2 regions of the Bradyrhizobium sp. CIAT3101 genome follow, and region 2 is predicted to be linked to the other one. Evidence: predicted binding sites of a transcription regulator. Region 2 holds the regulator's gene; the other holds the start of a gene.
What was found. Region 2 encodes PhoB, which activates phosphate uptake and scavenging genes when phosphate is short. Its sites were predicted from a motif close to TGTCATNNANCTGTCAT; they were not measured.
Positions count from the first base shown of each region.

Region 1 (7,697 bases), 3.9 Mb from region 2:
GCGGCCGCGTGCCCGTGCTGGTTGGTGCAGCTCTCCTCGACAATGAGAATCAAGCCGTCGCCTTTGTTCTCGATCTGACTGAGCGGCGGCGGGCAGAGGCCGAGGCGCGCGAAAGCGAGCGACGCTACCGCGAGACTCAGATGGAGCTCGCGCACGCGAACCGCGTCGCGACCATGGGGCAACTTTCGGCTTCGATAGCCCATGAGGTCAATCAGCCCGTCACGGCAATAATCGGCAGCGCCGAAGCGTCGCTACGGTGGCTTGCTCATCAGCCACCAAACCTAACGGAAGTTCAACGACTACTGGAAAGGATCGCCGAAGACGGCCGTCGGGTAGGTAACGTTGTCGATCGTACACGTAATCTCGTAACAAAGGCGCCGCTGCGCGCGGAGCGCATGGAATTCAACCGACTTGTATCCGAAGTCGTTGAGCTCACGCGTGGCGAAGCCGCACGGAGTCACATCTCTATTCGTACGCAGTTGGCGAGCGGCTTGCCGTTCGTTGAAGCCGATCGGACCCAGATGCAACAAGTGGTGCTCAATTTAATTGTCAATGCCGTACATGCCCTGGAAGAGGTCGGCCAAGCGCGCCGCGAGCTCTTGATTAGTTCTACCATGAAGGGCTCGCACGGCGTACTTGTGTCCGTGCGAGATACGGGGAAGGGCATCAACCCGGAGCAACTCGACCGGCTTTTCGACCCATTCTTCACAACCAAGCCGGGCGGCATGGGAATGGGACTATCGATCTGTCGTTCAATCGTAGAGAGCCACGGAGGAAGAATTTGGGCTGAGGCAAATCTTCCGCAAGGCGCTGCCTTTCACTTCACCATCCCAAAGGCTCGGCAACAATAGCTCCTCATTTCCGGCCGCCATTTCCGAGCTCGTGCTACGGCGCTGTAAAATCGGATCGCTCCTCTATTGACTGAAGAAAGCAGCTCAAATCCTTCTTCCGCCTCGAGCCGTTAAAAGATATGGGAGAATAAGAAGTAGAGCGAACCGGAGATCAACATGGCCACCGGCAATGTCAACACCCAAGCCATCGCGATGTTGCGGATCGTCGACCATTGCAAACCCGATCCATTCGCCGTCATTGTGCCGGCGATGCCGCTAGATAACACATGCGTTGTCGACACCGGCAAGCCATAGCCATCGGCCGCTGCAATCGTGGCAGCCGCTGTGATTTCGGCACACGCTCCTTGCGCGTAAGTCAAATGCGTCTTGCCAATCTTCTCACCAACCGTCACGACGATACGCTTCCAGCCGACCATCGTTCCGAGGCCGAGCGCGATCGCAACCGCGATCTTCACCCATGTAGGGATGAATTTTGTCGCGCTGTCCAGCGACGCCTTGTAGCTGTTGAGGGTGGCGACTTCGGCGCCGCTGAACCCATGCTCGTTACTCTTCATGAGCAGACGCAGAGCTTCTGAAACCAGGTACATATCGTTGCGAGTGTTGCCGACGGCGTCAGCCGGAAACTTCGCCAGGGAGCCGTATTGCGCGACTTGATCGTTGATTTCGCGCACCAGGACTGCCAGCGACGGGAAGGTGGCGTCGTCGATCTGGCGCAATGCAATATAGCTGGTCACTGCTGGCCGAGGATTGTCCGTCACGCGGCGGCCAGCGGCCTTGCTCTCGATGACTTGGCTTGCAGCGACAGAGTTGGCGGCAAACCGTTCGATCTGACTTGCGGGCATTGAGCGGTTGAGCGCATAAGCCGTCGGCACCGTTCCGATCAGGATGAGCATGATCAGGCCCATGCCCTTTTGCCCGTCGTTGGAGCCGTGGAAGAAGCTGACCAGCGTGCAGGTCAGAATCAAGATGCCCCGGATCCACGCCGGAGGTGGCTGATCGCCCTGGGGTTCTCCAAATAGCGCTGGCGTTACGCGCAGCAATGCTCCTTTAAGGACATAGAGCAGTACTGCCGCGAGCGCGAAGCCGAACAGCGGCGATAGCAGCAGTGCTTTGGCGATATTGACGGCCTGCGACCAGTCCACGCCTGAGGTCCCATCGCGGCCGCGCATGAGCGCGTTGGCGATACCGACACCCATAATTGATCCGATCAGGGTGTGCGAACTCGATGCCGGCAACCCGAAATACCAGGTGCCCACGTTCCAGATGATGGCGGCTATCAAGAGCGCGAACACCATTGCGAAGCCCGCGCTGCTGCCGACTTGCAGTATCAGTTCCACCGGCAGCAATGAGACGATACCGAAGGCGACCGCGCCGCTCGATAGCAGCACGCCGATCAAGTTGAAGATGCCGGACCAGACCACGGCCACGTGGGCTGGCATCGAGCGCGTGTAAATGACAGTGGCAACGGCGTTGGCAGTATCGTGAAATCCATTGACGAATTCGAACGCGAGCGCGATCAGCAACGCCACGAATAGAAGCAGAAAGGCAAAGTAGGACGTCTTTCCCGCGCCGGTAGCGTCGACGTCTGCATAAATGCTGTAAGCCACGAACAGCAGTGCGGCGGCGATCACCCCTAAGTAAATGATGCCCGTCAGCGGGTGAAAGCCTTTCTCAAGATCGGGGCCTTTGCGGAGGGCGGGCTCGATCGAACCGGGTAAAGTGATATCGCTCATTGCTAACCCCTTGAAATTGGCTATGAAATCAATCGGGCATGCAGCGCTTCTCAAGGTGACAAAAAAACTACGTTTACATGACATATATATGACAAGTGCGTGACGGTCTGCTCGTCACGGGGAGGCGATCCAATTGCCGACAACCGCTGGCGACTCCTGAACAGGCTGTAGAGCGTCAGCTTCTGTCGGTGTCCAATCTTGGCATTATCCAAGACACCGGGCTTAATTCAGCAACGTGATTGGTCGCGGCACTGATCTGCGGGATTGACGTCGCGTTCCACGATTTACGACGTTTTATTTCTCTTAGCGCGGACCGCCGATGCGGACAGGGTAGGGTCCTGGCTACGCGCCGTCTCGTCAACATTCGGAGGTCAGAGATGTCCGACAAGCCCACCATCGTTTTCGCACACGGCCTTTGGGCTGATGGGTCATGTTACAGCAAAGTGATCCCGCTGCTCTTGGCCGATGGCTTTCAAGTGATCTCGACGCAAAACCATCTCAACACCGTTGCTGACGACGCGGCCGCAGTACGGACCTCGTTTGACCGCGCCAGCGGCCCTGTCGTTCTCGTCGGTCATTCATACGGTGGCACCGTCATCACGGCGGCTGGGACCGACAGCCGTGTAGCAGCGCTCGTTTATATCTGTGCGTTTGCACCGGAGGACGGCGACACAACGCTTGTCGACCAAAACAAGTACCCGGCCACGCCCATTTTCCAGCACATCGACGTGACAGACGGGCGCATATGGCTTCGTCCATCCGGAGTTCCCGAGTTTGCAGGCGACCTGCCGGAGGCCGAGCAGCAACTGGTTTGGGCTACGCAAATGGCGCCGCTGGCCGATCTCTTTGGTCAACCCGTTCCGGGTGCCGCCTGGAAGCTCAAGCCGACGTCCTACATCGTCGGTACTGAGGATCGGACCATACAGCCCGAGTTGGAGCGCTTCCTGGCCAAGCGCATGAACGCCAAGGTTACGGAACTTGCAACAAGTCACGTGCCGATGCTTTCTCAGCCTCGGCGGGTGTACGAGGTTATTCGGGACGCCGCCCGCAACATCCAGCGACAGGCCGCATAGTAACGGCGAAGCCCTTGCTCTTGGCGTCGCTCTTGGCGTCCGTGCTTCCTCAACGTCGCCGTTGAGGAAGCATGAGTTCGTTCCTGCTCGTGAAAGTCAGTTATTGGCCCTTTGCTGACCATCGACGGTCGAACGGGCGAGGCCCGCTCATGACCCGCTGCGGTGACGCGAGTGCGCCGGGCAACTGTCGTGGTCGACATGGGGGAATTTGACTCCATCTCCTTTCGCCGCGAAGACCCATGCGCCGTCAGGCGGTCGCTGGGGCGCGCATCGATGAGAGATCGACCTGCTTCCCGTACATCCCCCAATTGATCTCCGGGATCTCCTGGATCGCGACATATGCCGGCACCCTGCCTTCGCCGATCGCAGCGTGTTTGCCGAGGATCGCAGTACCCTCCTCAATGAGCCGCTTCCTGGCGGGATCGTCGAGGCCTCCCTTGATTGCGTTGACCAGCAGGACGATCACCGGGTGCGACGCGGCTCTTCCACCGCTGAAGATGCTGCCAGGCTCGTGTTCGGCGAAGAGCACCCAAACACCCGATCGGATTGCCGGCGTGTCGTCAAGGCGCTCGCACGCCATTCCGAGGTCAGTCAGTTCGGCAGCGACGCTGGCGCGAGCCTCGGCCGTGAAAACACCACTGGGGGCGTGAACGAACATCTTGGGCATGCAATTCTCCTGCTCTTCGATCAAGCGCCTTCTGACAACCGAGCTAAGCTATGGTCCGAGAGTGTAGCGAAGCGCGGCTGACGAGAGGGCGCAGAAGTTAGAGGAAACTCTTATAGTCCAGTCTCGCGAGAGAACGTTGTATATCGAGATAAAACGTTGCAAAGGCCCGGGCGATGGCACCTCGTTGGCTAGAGTAGTCGATGGCCAGCGAGGGGTGAGCGCCGTCCTTGTCTGCGCTCGATCCTGGCGGTGCCATGCTGGCCGCCTTCATGTCGCGTGCTCGAGCCGTGTGTCGATCTCCTTCCGCAACAGTCCGAAGTCGATCGGCTTGGTCAGTAGACCCTCTGCACCGTGTTCGATCGCTCTCCTGTGCGTATCAGCATCGCCGTAGGCGGTGATCATGATAACCGGCACATCGGGGCGGGCCGCGCGCATGACCGGCAGCAGCTCAAGCCCGCTCATCCCGGGCATGTTGATGTCCGACAGGATGAGGATCAGCGAGGCGTCGCGGATCTCCGCAACACGCTTGAGGGCTGCCGGAGCCGATGTTGCGAACTCCATGTGAAAGCGCTCGGAACGCAGATCGTGCCGGAAGCGCTGGCGGAACAGGGTTTCGATGTCGGGCTCGTCATCCACGACCAGGATATAGACGGTCAATTGCGCTCTTCCTTGTGAGTGCGAGCCACCGCGATGCGCGGCAGCGTGATGGTGAACTCGGTGAATACGCCCGGCTCGGTTGCGACATCAAGGCGGCCTCCGTACTGCTTCACGATGATGTCGTGACAGATCGAAAGCCCAAGCCCCGTTCCTTCGCCCGCCGGTTTGGTCGTGAAGAAGGGGTTGAAGATCTTCTCCTTGACCTCCGGGGGGATGCCCGCGCCGTTGTCGCGAATGCTGATCTCGACCCCATCGCGCACGCCTCTGGTGCGGGCGCTCAGGATCGGCCTGAAACCTTCGCCGGCCGTCTCCTTTCGCTTGGTCGCGGCGTAGAAGCCGTTCGAGATCAGGTTGAGCAGCACACGCGTGATCTCCTGAGGGCAGAGGTCCTTCATTCCAGCCTCGGGATCGAATTCACGATGCAACGTGATGTCGAAGGCCGAATTTTCGGCGCGTGCGCCATGATAGGCCAGGTTGAGACTCTCTTCGAGCAGCGCATTGATGTCGGCTGATCGGTGCTCGCCCGAGTGCGCGCGGGAATGCTGCAGCATGCTTTTGACGATGGAATCGGCTCGCTCGCCGTGCTGGACAACCTTCTCCAGATTGTCCCTGAGAAGACGCGTCAATTCGCTGACTTTCGAACGGATCTCCTCGGCGACAGTCTCTGGCTGCAGGAGATCGTCGAGCTCGTCCGACAGCTCGACCGATAAGGCCGAGAAATTGTTGACGAAATTGAGCGGATTCTTGATCTCGTGGGCAATGCCTGCAGTGAGTTGACCGAGGGAGGCGAGCTTTTCCGTCTGCACGAGGCGATCCTGGGCCACCCGCAGCTCCTCCAGAGATTGCGCAAGTTCGGTGGTTCTGGCCTGCACTTCGTTGAATAGCCGGGCATTCTCGATCGCAATGACCGCCTGATCAGCGAACGTCCGCAACAGCCGTATGTGCTCTTCCCTGAACGTGCCGGTTTCCGCGCGGGTCACACTGATGATGCCGATGCTGCCGGTATGGCCGAAGAGCGGGATCAAAGCGACGCTTCGAAAACCTCGCTTGCGCGAGAGATCCAACAAGCCCGGGTGGCCTGCGAACCCCAATTCGCAATCCTCGATCTGAACTGGCCGTGTCTCCCGGATTGTCGTCGCATACCAATCGACGTCTTCGAGCCTCAAGGGGAATAGATTGTTGAGAGTCGCATCTGCCACCTCGCTCCGCCGAGTGAACGCGGCAAGGTGCAATCGGTCTTCGATCAATTGCAGGACCGCTGTGGACAGCCCGTTGACGAGCTTATTGGATCTTTCCGCGATCGCAGCGAAGATGGGACCGAATCCGGCAGGCGAGCCCGCGATCACCCTCAGTATCTCGGCAGTCGCAGCTTCACGCTCGAGCGCTTCGCGAAGCTGCAGTTCGAGCGAAGCGGGAGGCGGCTGTTGCGGTCCATGTTCCACGTAAGCCGAGTTGGGTTCTAGGCCAAGCATCGGCAAACTCTCGCCTGCGAGTAGCTCGCTTTCCGGGAGGAAACCAAATGTGCAACTCCCTCGCGTCGTGTCGCGGAACCGGAACATGCCGTCGATCGGATGTACCTGCCGCGTCGGCGTTCACAACATTCCGGCTGGCCCGACGTCGACGCAGGCTGAAGCACTCCATAACTTAGCCGGCATCCTCTGAGTTGGGGCGTAAAAGCAGGTAAATCGCCGTCAATGGTGGCACCCACCTTGCCTGGAAGGACGGCGAGCGCTTGTTCGACCGGGGATGGCAAGCGCTCCGGGGCTCACGATGGAGTGGTCCGACCGGCAGGCGCAGTGAAACTGAAAATGGCGCCACGCGGAAGATTGGGACCGGCCCACAATCGTCCGCCATGGGCTTCAACGATCGACTGGCAGATCGATAGCCCAAGTCCCAAGCCACTGGATTTTGTCGTGTAGAAAGCCTCAAACAGGCGCTCGAGCTCCCCCGGTGCGAAGCCCGGCCCTGAATCCCGCACTTCGACGCTGATGCCGTCCGCTTCGCTGCGGGTGCTGATGAGCAAGTCGCGCTCTTCCCTGCGAACGTCGCGCATTGCCTCAACGGCGTTGATGATCAGGTTGAGGATCACTTGCTGGAGTTGGACCCGATCGGCCCGGACGACCGGCAAGCCTTCCGCGAGCGCCGCGCCCAGCGCAACACCGTTTTCCGAAACCTCGGTGCGGGTCAGGGCCATGACCTCGCGGACCACCTCGTTGATCTCCAGGTCCTCCTTCTGCGCCGGCGCCTTCTTGATGAGGGACCGGATGCGGTCGATGACGTCGGCCGCTCGCCTGCCGTCCCTGACGATGCAACGAAGCGCTTGCCGGGCTTCCTCCCAATTCGGCGGCTGCGCATCAAGCCAGTTCAATCCGGCCTGCGCGTTGCCGACGGCCGCGGCGATCGGTTGTTTGGTTTCATGGGCAATCGAGGTCATCAGCTGACCGATCGTAGCGACCCGGCTCGCATGCGTCAGCTGCGCCTGAACTTCGCGATAGCGGCGTTCGCTGTCTCGCGCTTCGGCCTCCGCCCGCTTGCGCTCGGTGATGTCGTTGAAGAGGATTCCGACGCGCCTGCTGTCGGGACCATCGACCCGGAAGGCGTAGACGTCATACCAGCGTCCGAGTTGCATTGCTTCGTTTTCGAATCGCATCGGCGCCCCCGTCAGGGCGATTCTGCCGTAAATCTCGAACCAATGTTCCTCATGCTGCGGCGCGAT
Region 1 covers NZ_CP121634.1:3,653,811-3,661,507, forward strand. The annotation lists gene QA645_RS17165 (ATP-binding sensor histidine kinase) at 1-851, shown strand, start outside; gene QA645_RS17170 (inorganic phosphate transporter) at 962-2,584, opposite strand; gene QA645_RS17175 (alpha/beta hydrolase) at 2,962-3,657, shown strand; gene QA645_RS17180 (tautomerase family protein) at 3,905-4,324, opposite strand; gene QA645_RS17185 (response regulator) at 4,592-4,981, opposite strand; gene QA645_RS17190 (sensor histidine kinase) at 4,978-6,540, opposite strand; gene QA645_RS17195 (PAS domain S-box protein) at 6,747-7,697, opposite strand, start outside.
Region 1: the regulator PhoB is predicted to act here: its motif matches at 2,662-2,678, upstream of QA645_RS17170 (inorganic phosphate transporter).

Region 2 (7,697 bases):
TGCGCAGCGTGGTGATCCCCTACACCCGTGTCGGCATCATCGGTGGCGTCATGCTGGCACTGGGCCGCGCGCTCGGCGAGACCATGGCGGTGACCTTCATCATCGGCAACTCGTTCCGCATCTCGTCATCGATCTTCGCGCCGGGCACCACGATCTCGGCGGCGATCGCCTCCGAATTCGCCGAGAGCGACGGCCTGCACCAGTCCGGCCTGATCCTGCTCGGCCTGCTGCTGTTCGTGCTGACGTTCTTCGTGCTCGCCGGCGCCCGGCTGATGCTGATGCGGCTGGAAAAGAAGGCGGGGAAGTAACATGAACCCGATTTATTCACGCCGTCGCCGCAAGGACATCGTGATCCGCGGGCTCTGCTTCGGTGCCGCCGCCTTCGGCGTCACCTGGCTCGCGCTGATCCTGGTCACGCTGCTCTATAACGGCCTCGCCGGGTTGAACCTCGAACTGTTCGTCGCGGACACGCCGCCTCCGGGCTCGACTGAAGGCGGTCTGCGCAACGCCATCGTCGGCTCCCTGATCATGACCGTGATCGGCGTCGGCATCGGCGCGCCGCTCGGCCTGTTCGCCGGCACCTATCTCGCCGAGTACGGCCGCAACGACAAGCTGACCTCGGTGATCCGCTTCATCAACGACATCCTGCTCTCGGCGCCCTCGATCATCATCGGCCTGTTCATCTACGGCGCGGTGGTGGTGCCGATGCGCGGCTTCTCGGCGATCGCAGGCTCGCTCGCACTCGCCGTGATCGTGATCCCGGTGGTGCTGCGCACGACCGAGGACATGCTGCTGCTGGTGCCGAACGCGCTGCGCGAGGCTGCCTCTGCGCTCGGCCTGCCGCGCTCGCTGGTGATCAAGCGCATCGCCTATCGTGCGGCGCGCTCGGGCCTCATCACAGGCGTGATGCTGGCCACCGCCCGCGTCGCCGGCGAGACTGCGCCGCTGCTGTTCACCGCACTGTCGAACCAGTTCTTCAGCCTGGGCCTGAACAAGACGATGGCCAACCTGCCGGTCACCATCAACAACTTCGTGCAGAGCCCGTATGCCTACTGGAAGCAGTTGGCCTGGAGCGGCGCCCTGCTGATCACGTTGACCGTGCTTGCCCTGAACATTGGCGCGCGCATCCTGAGCGCCGAGAGGACCGCAAAATGAGCGAAATGTCTGTTTCCGTCAGTACGCCCGCCGTTCATCCCGGCTCGCAGCCTCTGCCTGAAGCCCCGGCCAAGGTAACGGTGCGCAACCTCAACTTCTATTACGGCGAGCACCACGCGCTGAAGAACATCAATCTGGCGCTCGGCACCAACCGCGTCACGGCGTTCATCGGACCGTCGGGCTGCGGCAAGTCGACCCTGCTGCGCATCTTCAACCGGATGTACGACCTCTATCCGGGCCAGCGCGTCTCCGGTCAGCTGATGCTCGACCAGACCAACATCCTCGATCCCAAGCTCGACCTCAATCTGCTGCGCGCCCGCGTCGGCATGGTGTTCCAGAAGCCGACGCCGTTCCCGATGACGATCTACGAGAACATCGCCTTCGGCATCCGTCTCTACGAGAAGATCTCGAAGTCGGAGATGGACGATCGCGTCGAGAAGGCCCTGCGCGGCGGCGCGCTGTGGAACGAGGTCAAGGACAAGCTGAACGCCTCCGGCCTGTCGCTCTCCGGCGGCCAGCAGCAGCGCCTCTGCATTGCCCGCACCGTCGCGGTGCGGCCCGAGGTGATCCTGTTCGACGAGCCCTGCTCGGCGCTCGATCCGATCTCGACCGCGAAGGTCGAGGAGCTGATCCAGGAGCTGTCCGAGAATTACACGATCGCGATCGTGACCCACAACATGCAGCAAGCGGCTCGCGTCTCCGACAAGACCGCCTTCATGTATCTCGGCGAGTTGATCGAGTTCGACGACACCAGCAAGATCTTCACGTCGCCGTCCGACCGGCGCACGCAGGATTACATTACCGGCCGGTTCGGCTGAGGAGACAGGACATGGGTTCTGAACATACCGCAAAGGCCTTCGACACCGACCTCCAGGAGCTCACGCGCCTGGTCGCCGAGATGGGCGGCATCGCCGAGCGCATGATCGTCGATTCCGTCGACGCGCTGATCCGCCGTGATATCGCGCTCGGCCAGCGCGTCGTCACCATCGACGCCGAGCTCGACGCGCTGCAGAAGAAGATCGAGGAACGCGCCGTGCTCACGATCGCGCGCCGCCAGCCGATGGCGGTGGATCTGCGCGAAATCGTCGGCGCCATGCGCGTCGCGACCGATCTCGAACGCATCGGCGACCTCGCCAAGAACATGGGCAAGCGCGTCGCGGCGCTGGAGACGGATTTCCATCCGCTCAAGCTGTTCCGCGGCCTCGAGCACATGACCGACCTCGTGCAGCAGCAGGTCAAGTCGGTGCTGGACGCATATGCCGCGCACGATCTGCCGGCGGCGATGGCGGTGTGGAAGGGCGACGAGGAAGTCGACGCCATCTGCACCTCGCTGTTCCGCGAGCTCCTCACCTATATGATGGAGGACCCGCGCAACATCTCGTTCTGCATCCATCTGATGTTCTGCGCCAAGAACATCGAGCGGATCGGCGACCACGCCACCAACATTGCCGAGACCGTGTTCTACATGATCGAAGGCCAGGCCATCACCGACAAGCGACCGAAGGGCGACATGACGACCTTCGCCACCACGGTCCCCAATACTTGAATCCTTAAGGAGCGACGACCCAATGGGCGCACGCATTATGGTGGTTGAAGACGAGGAAGCTCTCACCGAGCTCCTCCGCTACAACCTCGAGGGCGACGGCTATGACGTCGAGACGGTGATGCGCGGCGACGACGCCGACACCCGCCTCAAGGAGCACATCCCCGATCTGATCGTGCTCGACTGGATGCTGCCGGGGCTTTCCGGCATCGAGCTGTGCCGCCGGCTGCGGACGCGGTCCGACACCAAGCAGCTGCCGATCATCATGCTCACCGCGCGCGGCGAGGAGAGCGAGCGGGTGCGGGGCCTTGCGACCGGCGCCGACGACTACATCGTCAAGCCGTTCTCGGTGCCCGAGCTGCTGGCCCGCGTGAAGGGTCTGCTGCGGCGCGCAAGTCCCGAGCGGCTCGCAACCGTGCTCGCTTTCGGTGACATCGAGCTCGATCGCGAAAAGCGCCGCGTGGCGCGCTCGGGCCGGCCGATCGATCTCGGCCCCACCGAATATCGCCTGCTGGAGTTTTTCCTGGAGCACCCCGGTCGCGTGTTCTCGCGCGAGCAGCTGCTCGACAGCGTCTGGGGCCGCGACATCTATATCGACGAGCGCACCGTCGACGTGCATATCGGTCGCCTGCGCAAGCTGCTCAATCTTGGTCGCGAGCAGGATCCGATCCGCACGGTGCGCGGTGCGGGCTATGCGCTCGATGACCGGTTTGCAAAGGCCGAGCAGGCCTAAGGCTCTTGCAAGCAGACAAAATAAAAAGCGCGCTGGATGGCGCGCTTTTTTATTTCCCCGGTCGTCCCGGCCTTGTGCCGGGACGAGATTACCTGGATGCGCTTACCGCGTGCCAGGCTTCGCCGGCGCCCGCCGCCGATCCGCTGCCGGCTGATACGCCACCCGCGAGTGCTGGGCGCAGTAGGGCAGGCCGGAGAGCGCCTTGCCGCCGCAGAAGAAGAAATCCGGGCTCGAGGGATCGCCGACCGGCCAGTGGCAGGTCGCCTCGTTCAATTCGAGCAGCGACAGCCGCTGGCTCATCGGCACCACGTTGTCGTAGGTGACCGGTTCAGCCTCGACTTCGACCTCGAAGGCCTGCGCCAGCGCGGTATTGCCACGCGCGATGGGCCTGCTCACCCGCATCATGTGCTGCGCCGGACGCGCCTTGCGCGGCCGCGGAGCTGCCGAAGACGGGCTCTTGGCGCGGCCCGACAGGCCGAGCCTGTGCACCTTGCCGATCACGGCGTTGCGGGTGACATTCCCAAGCTCAGCGGCGATCTGGCTGGCCGAAAGTCCGGCCTCCCAGAGCTTTTTCAACTGCTCGACGCGATCGTCGGACCAGGTCAAAACCGTCATTGTAACCTTTCCTTCGCCGCGCGCCTGCCATCCTGGGGCGGCACGACGAATGCCTAAGCTTCGAAAAACCCGTGCCGCCAGAATCCCTTAAGGTTCGCCGGGCGCAATGAGCCGCCCGAACGTTTACGCCGGTACATGAGGACTTTTGGGATCAGAACCGCTGCACGAGATGTCGTATCTGACAAGGCAAACGCTACAATATGGCGTGACTCACGCGCAAGAGTCCGACGACTCGCTTCCACATGTTCCGTGGCCAAAAACCCGCAAATCCGGCACCGCAAGACTACGGAATCAGCGTTTCGCGGGGCTTTCCGGGCGGCATTGACACCATTGGTGCCAGGCATAAGATGGCGATGCGTGCCGCCCTTAAAAGGCGGCACGTTTCGTTTTCCGGACCAATGATGCGCTGCGCAACGCACGCTCAGGCCGTCCGAAACATCCAAAGAGACCATCATGACCAACAGCGTAGCACCGCATTTGCTCCCCGTTTTCGCCAGGGCCGACATCGGTTTTGAGCGCGGTGAAGGCGTCTGGTTGATCGCGACCAATGGCGATCGCTATCTCGATTTCACCTCGGGCGTTGCAGTGAATGCGCTCGGCCATGCCCATCCCGTGCTGGTCAAGGCGCTGCAGGAGCAGGCGACAAAACTCTGGCACATGTCGAACCTGTTCCAGAGCCCGGATGGCGAGAAGCTCGCGGCGCGTCTCTGCAACGAGAGTTTTGCCGACTTCGTGTTCTTCTGTAATTCCGGCGCCGAAGCGCTGGAGGGCGTGATCAAGCTGGTCCGCCACCATCACTTCTCCAAGGGGCATCCGGAGCGCTACCGCATCATCACCTTCGAAGGCGCCTTCCACGGTCGGACGCTGGCGACGCTGGCCGCGACCGGCTCGGCAAAATATCTCGAAGGTTTTGGCCCGCCGATGGACGGTTTCGACCAGATCCCGCATGGCGACATCGAGGCCGTGAAGAAGGCGATCGGTCCGCAGACCGCCGGTATCCTGATCGAGCCGATCCAGGGCGAGGGTGGCGTGCGTTCGGCGCCTCCCGGCTTCCTCAAGGCGCTGCGCCAGCTCTGCGACGAGAAGGGCCTGCTGCTCGCCTTCGATGAAGTGCAGACCGGCATGGGCCGCACCGGCGATCTCTTCGCCCATCGGCGCACCGGCGTCACGCCTGACGTGATGTCGCTGGCGAAGGCGCTCGGCGGCGGCTTCCCGATCGGCGCGGTGCTGGCGACCGCGGAAGCGGCCTCCGGCATGGGGCCCGGCTCGCACGGCTCGACCTTCGGCGGCAATCCGCTGGCGATCTCGGCTGCGAACGCAGTGCTCGACGTCATGCTCAAGCCCGGCTTCTTCGACCATGTGCAGAAGATGTCGCTGCTGCTGAAGCAGAAGCTTGCTTCCGTGATCGACCGTCATCCCGATGTCGTCAGCGAAGTTCGCGGCGAGGGGCTCCTGATCGGCATCAAGGCCGTGGTGCCCTCCGGCGATCTGGTCGCAGCACTTCGCAACGAAAAACTGCTCACCGTCGGGGCCGGCGACAATGTCGTGCGCTTCCTGCCGCCCTTGATCGTCACCGAAGCCGAGATCGAGGACAGCGTCGGGCGGCTCGAACGCGCCTGCACTGCGCTGACCGGCAACAAGCGGGCGGCAAGCTGATGAGCAAGACGCCGAAGCACTTCCTGGACATCAACGAGCTGCCGCTGTCGGAGCTCAAGAGCATGCTCGCGGCCTCCTCCGCCATGAAGGCGAAGCAGAAGGCACATCAGCCGGTCAGGCCGCTCGAGGGCAAGACGCTGGCGATGATCTTCGAACGCCCGTCGACCCGCACGCGGGTGTCGTTCGACGTCGCCATGCGCCAGCTCGGCGGCGAGCCGATCATGCTCACGGGTGCCGAGATGCAGCTGGGCCGCGGCGAGACCATCGCCGACACCGCGCGCGTGCTGTCGCGCTATGTCGACGCCATCATGATCCGCATCCTCAATCACGAGGCGCTGCTGGAGCTCGCTGCGAACGCGACCGTGCCCGTGATCAACGGCCTGACGCGGCGCTCGCACCCGTGCCAGGTGATGGCCGATCTCATGACCTACGAGGAGCATCGCGGCCCGATCGAAGGTCGCACCGTGGCCTGGACCGGCGACGACAACAACGTGCTGGCGTCCTGGGCTCATGCCGCCGAACGTTTCAAGTTCAACCTCAATGTCGCGACCCCGCCGGAGCTCGCTCCGAAGAAGGTGATGCGCGATTTCATCAAGGCCACCAACGCACCGATCGTGCTCGGCACCGATCCCGAAGCCGCGGTGAAGGGCGCCGATTGCGTCGTCACCGACACCTGGGTGTCGATGGGCGACAAGGAAGGCGAGCACCGTCACAACGTGCTCAAGCCCTACCAGGTCAATGCGAAGCTGATGTCGCTGGCGAAGCCCGACGCGCTGTTCATGCACTGTCTGCCTGCCCATCGCGGCGAGGAGGTCACCGACGAGGTGATCGACGGCCCGCAATCGGTCGTGTTCGACGAGGCCGAAAACCGCCTGCATGCGCAGAAGGGCATTTTGGCCTGGTGCTTTGACGCGGTGAAGTAGAGATACGTGCGAGTGTGTGGCCGCGCTGGCGGCTCCATCCTCCGCTGTCGTCCCGGACAAGCGTAAGCGCAGATCCGGGACCCATAACCACAGGCCGTGGTTTTGCGAGGACTCGGAGTTGTCATCTCGCACGATGACGTCATCCTGTGGTTATGGATCCCGGGTTCGCGCTTCGCGCGCCCCGGGACGACATCCAGTTTGAGGCTGCTTCGTACAACGACACCTGCATCCGGAACGCACCACCTCGCGCCCCTTCCATTTCCCGTCCTCCGACCCCAGATAAAGCGCCATGGTTTCCCAATCCCCTGACATGAAAACCGGGTCTGAAGGCCCGGTTCGCGCACCATCCGCGGTTCCCATCGATGATGCCGTGTTGCCCTACGAGGTCGACGCGCTCGATGTGCGTGGGCGCCTGGTTCGGCTCGGCCCCGCGCTCGACGAGATCCTGACCAAGCACGATTATCCCGCGCCGGTCGGCAAGCTGCTCGGCGAGGCCATCGTGCTGACCACGCTGCTCGGCTCGGCGCTGAAATTTGAAGGCCGCTTCATCCTGCAGGCACAGACCGACGGGCCGGTGTCGTTTCTGGTGGTGGACTATCAGGCGCCGGATCGCCTGCGCGCCTATGCGCGCTTCGACGCCGAACGCCTCGGTGACACCAAGGATTCCGGTACGCTGCTCGGCCGCGGCCACCTCGCCATGACCATCGACCAGGGTCCCGATATGAGCCGCTACCAGGGCCTGGTCGCGCTCGACGGCGGCAGCCTGGAAGATGCCGCTCACGAATATTTCCTGCGCTCCGAGCAGATCCCGACGCGCGTCCGCCTTGCGGTCGGCGAGGAGTGGCGCTCGAGCGACGGCGGCAAGCATCGCTGGCGTGCCGGCGGCATGCTGATGCAGTTCTTGCCGAAGGCGCCGGAGCGCGCGCGGCAGGCCGATCTGCATCCCGGCGATGCGCCCGATGGCGCCGAGGTGCACAGCGTTGCCGAGGACGATGCCTGGGTCGAGGCGCGCTCGCTGATCGAAACCGTCGAGGACGTCGAGCTGATCGATCCCGATCTCTCCGGCGAGCGG
Region 2 covers NZ_CP121634.1:9,078,609-9,086,305, reverse strand. The annotation lists gene pstC (phosphate ABC transporter permease subunit PstC) at 1-308, shown strand, start outside; gene pstA (phosphate ABC transporter permease PstA) at 310-1,155, shown strand; gene pstB (phosphate ABC transporter ATP-binding protein PstB) at 1,152-1,973, shown strand; gene phoU (phosphate signaling complex protein PhoU) at 1,985-2,701, shown strand; gene phoB (phosphate regulon transcriptional regulator PhoB) at 2,724-3,431, shown strand; gene QA645_RS42060 (GcrA family cell cycle regulator) at 3,534-4,046, opposite strand; gene QA645_RS42055 (aspartate aminotransferase family protein) at 4,500-5,702, shown strand; gene argF (ornithine carbamoyltransferase) at 5,702-6,625, shown strand; gene QA645_RS42045 (Hsp33 family molecular chaperone) at 6,915-7,697, shown strand, end outside.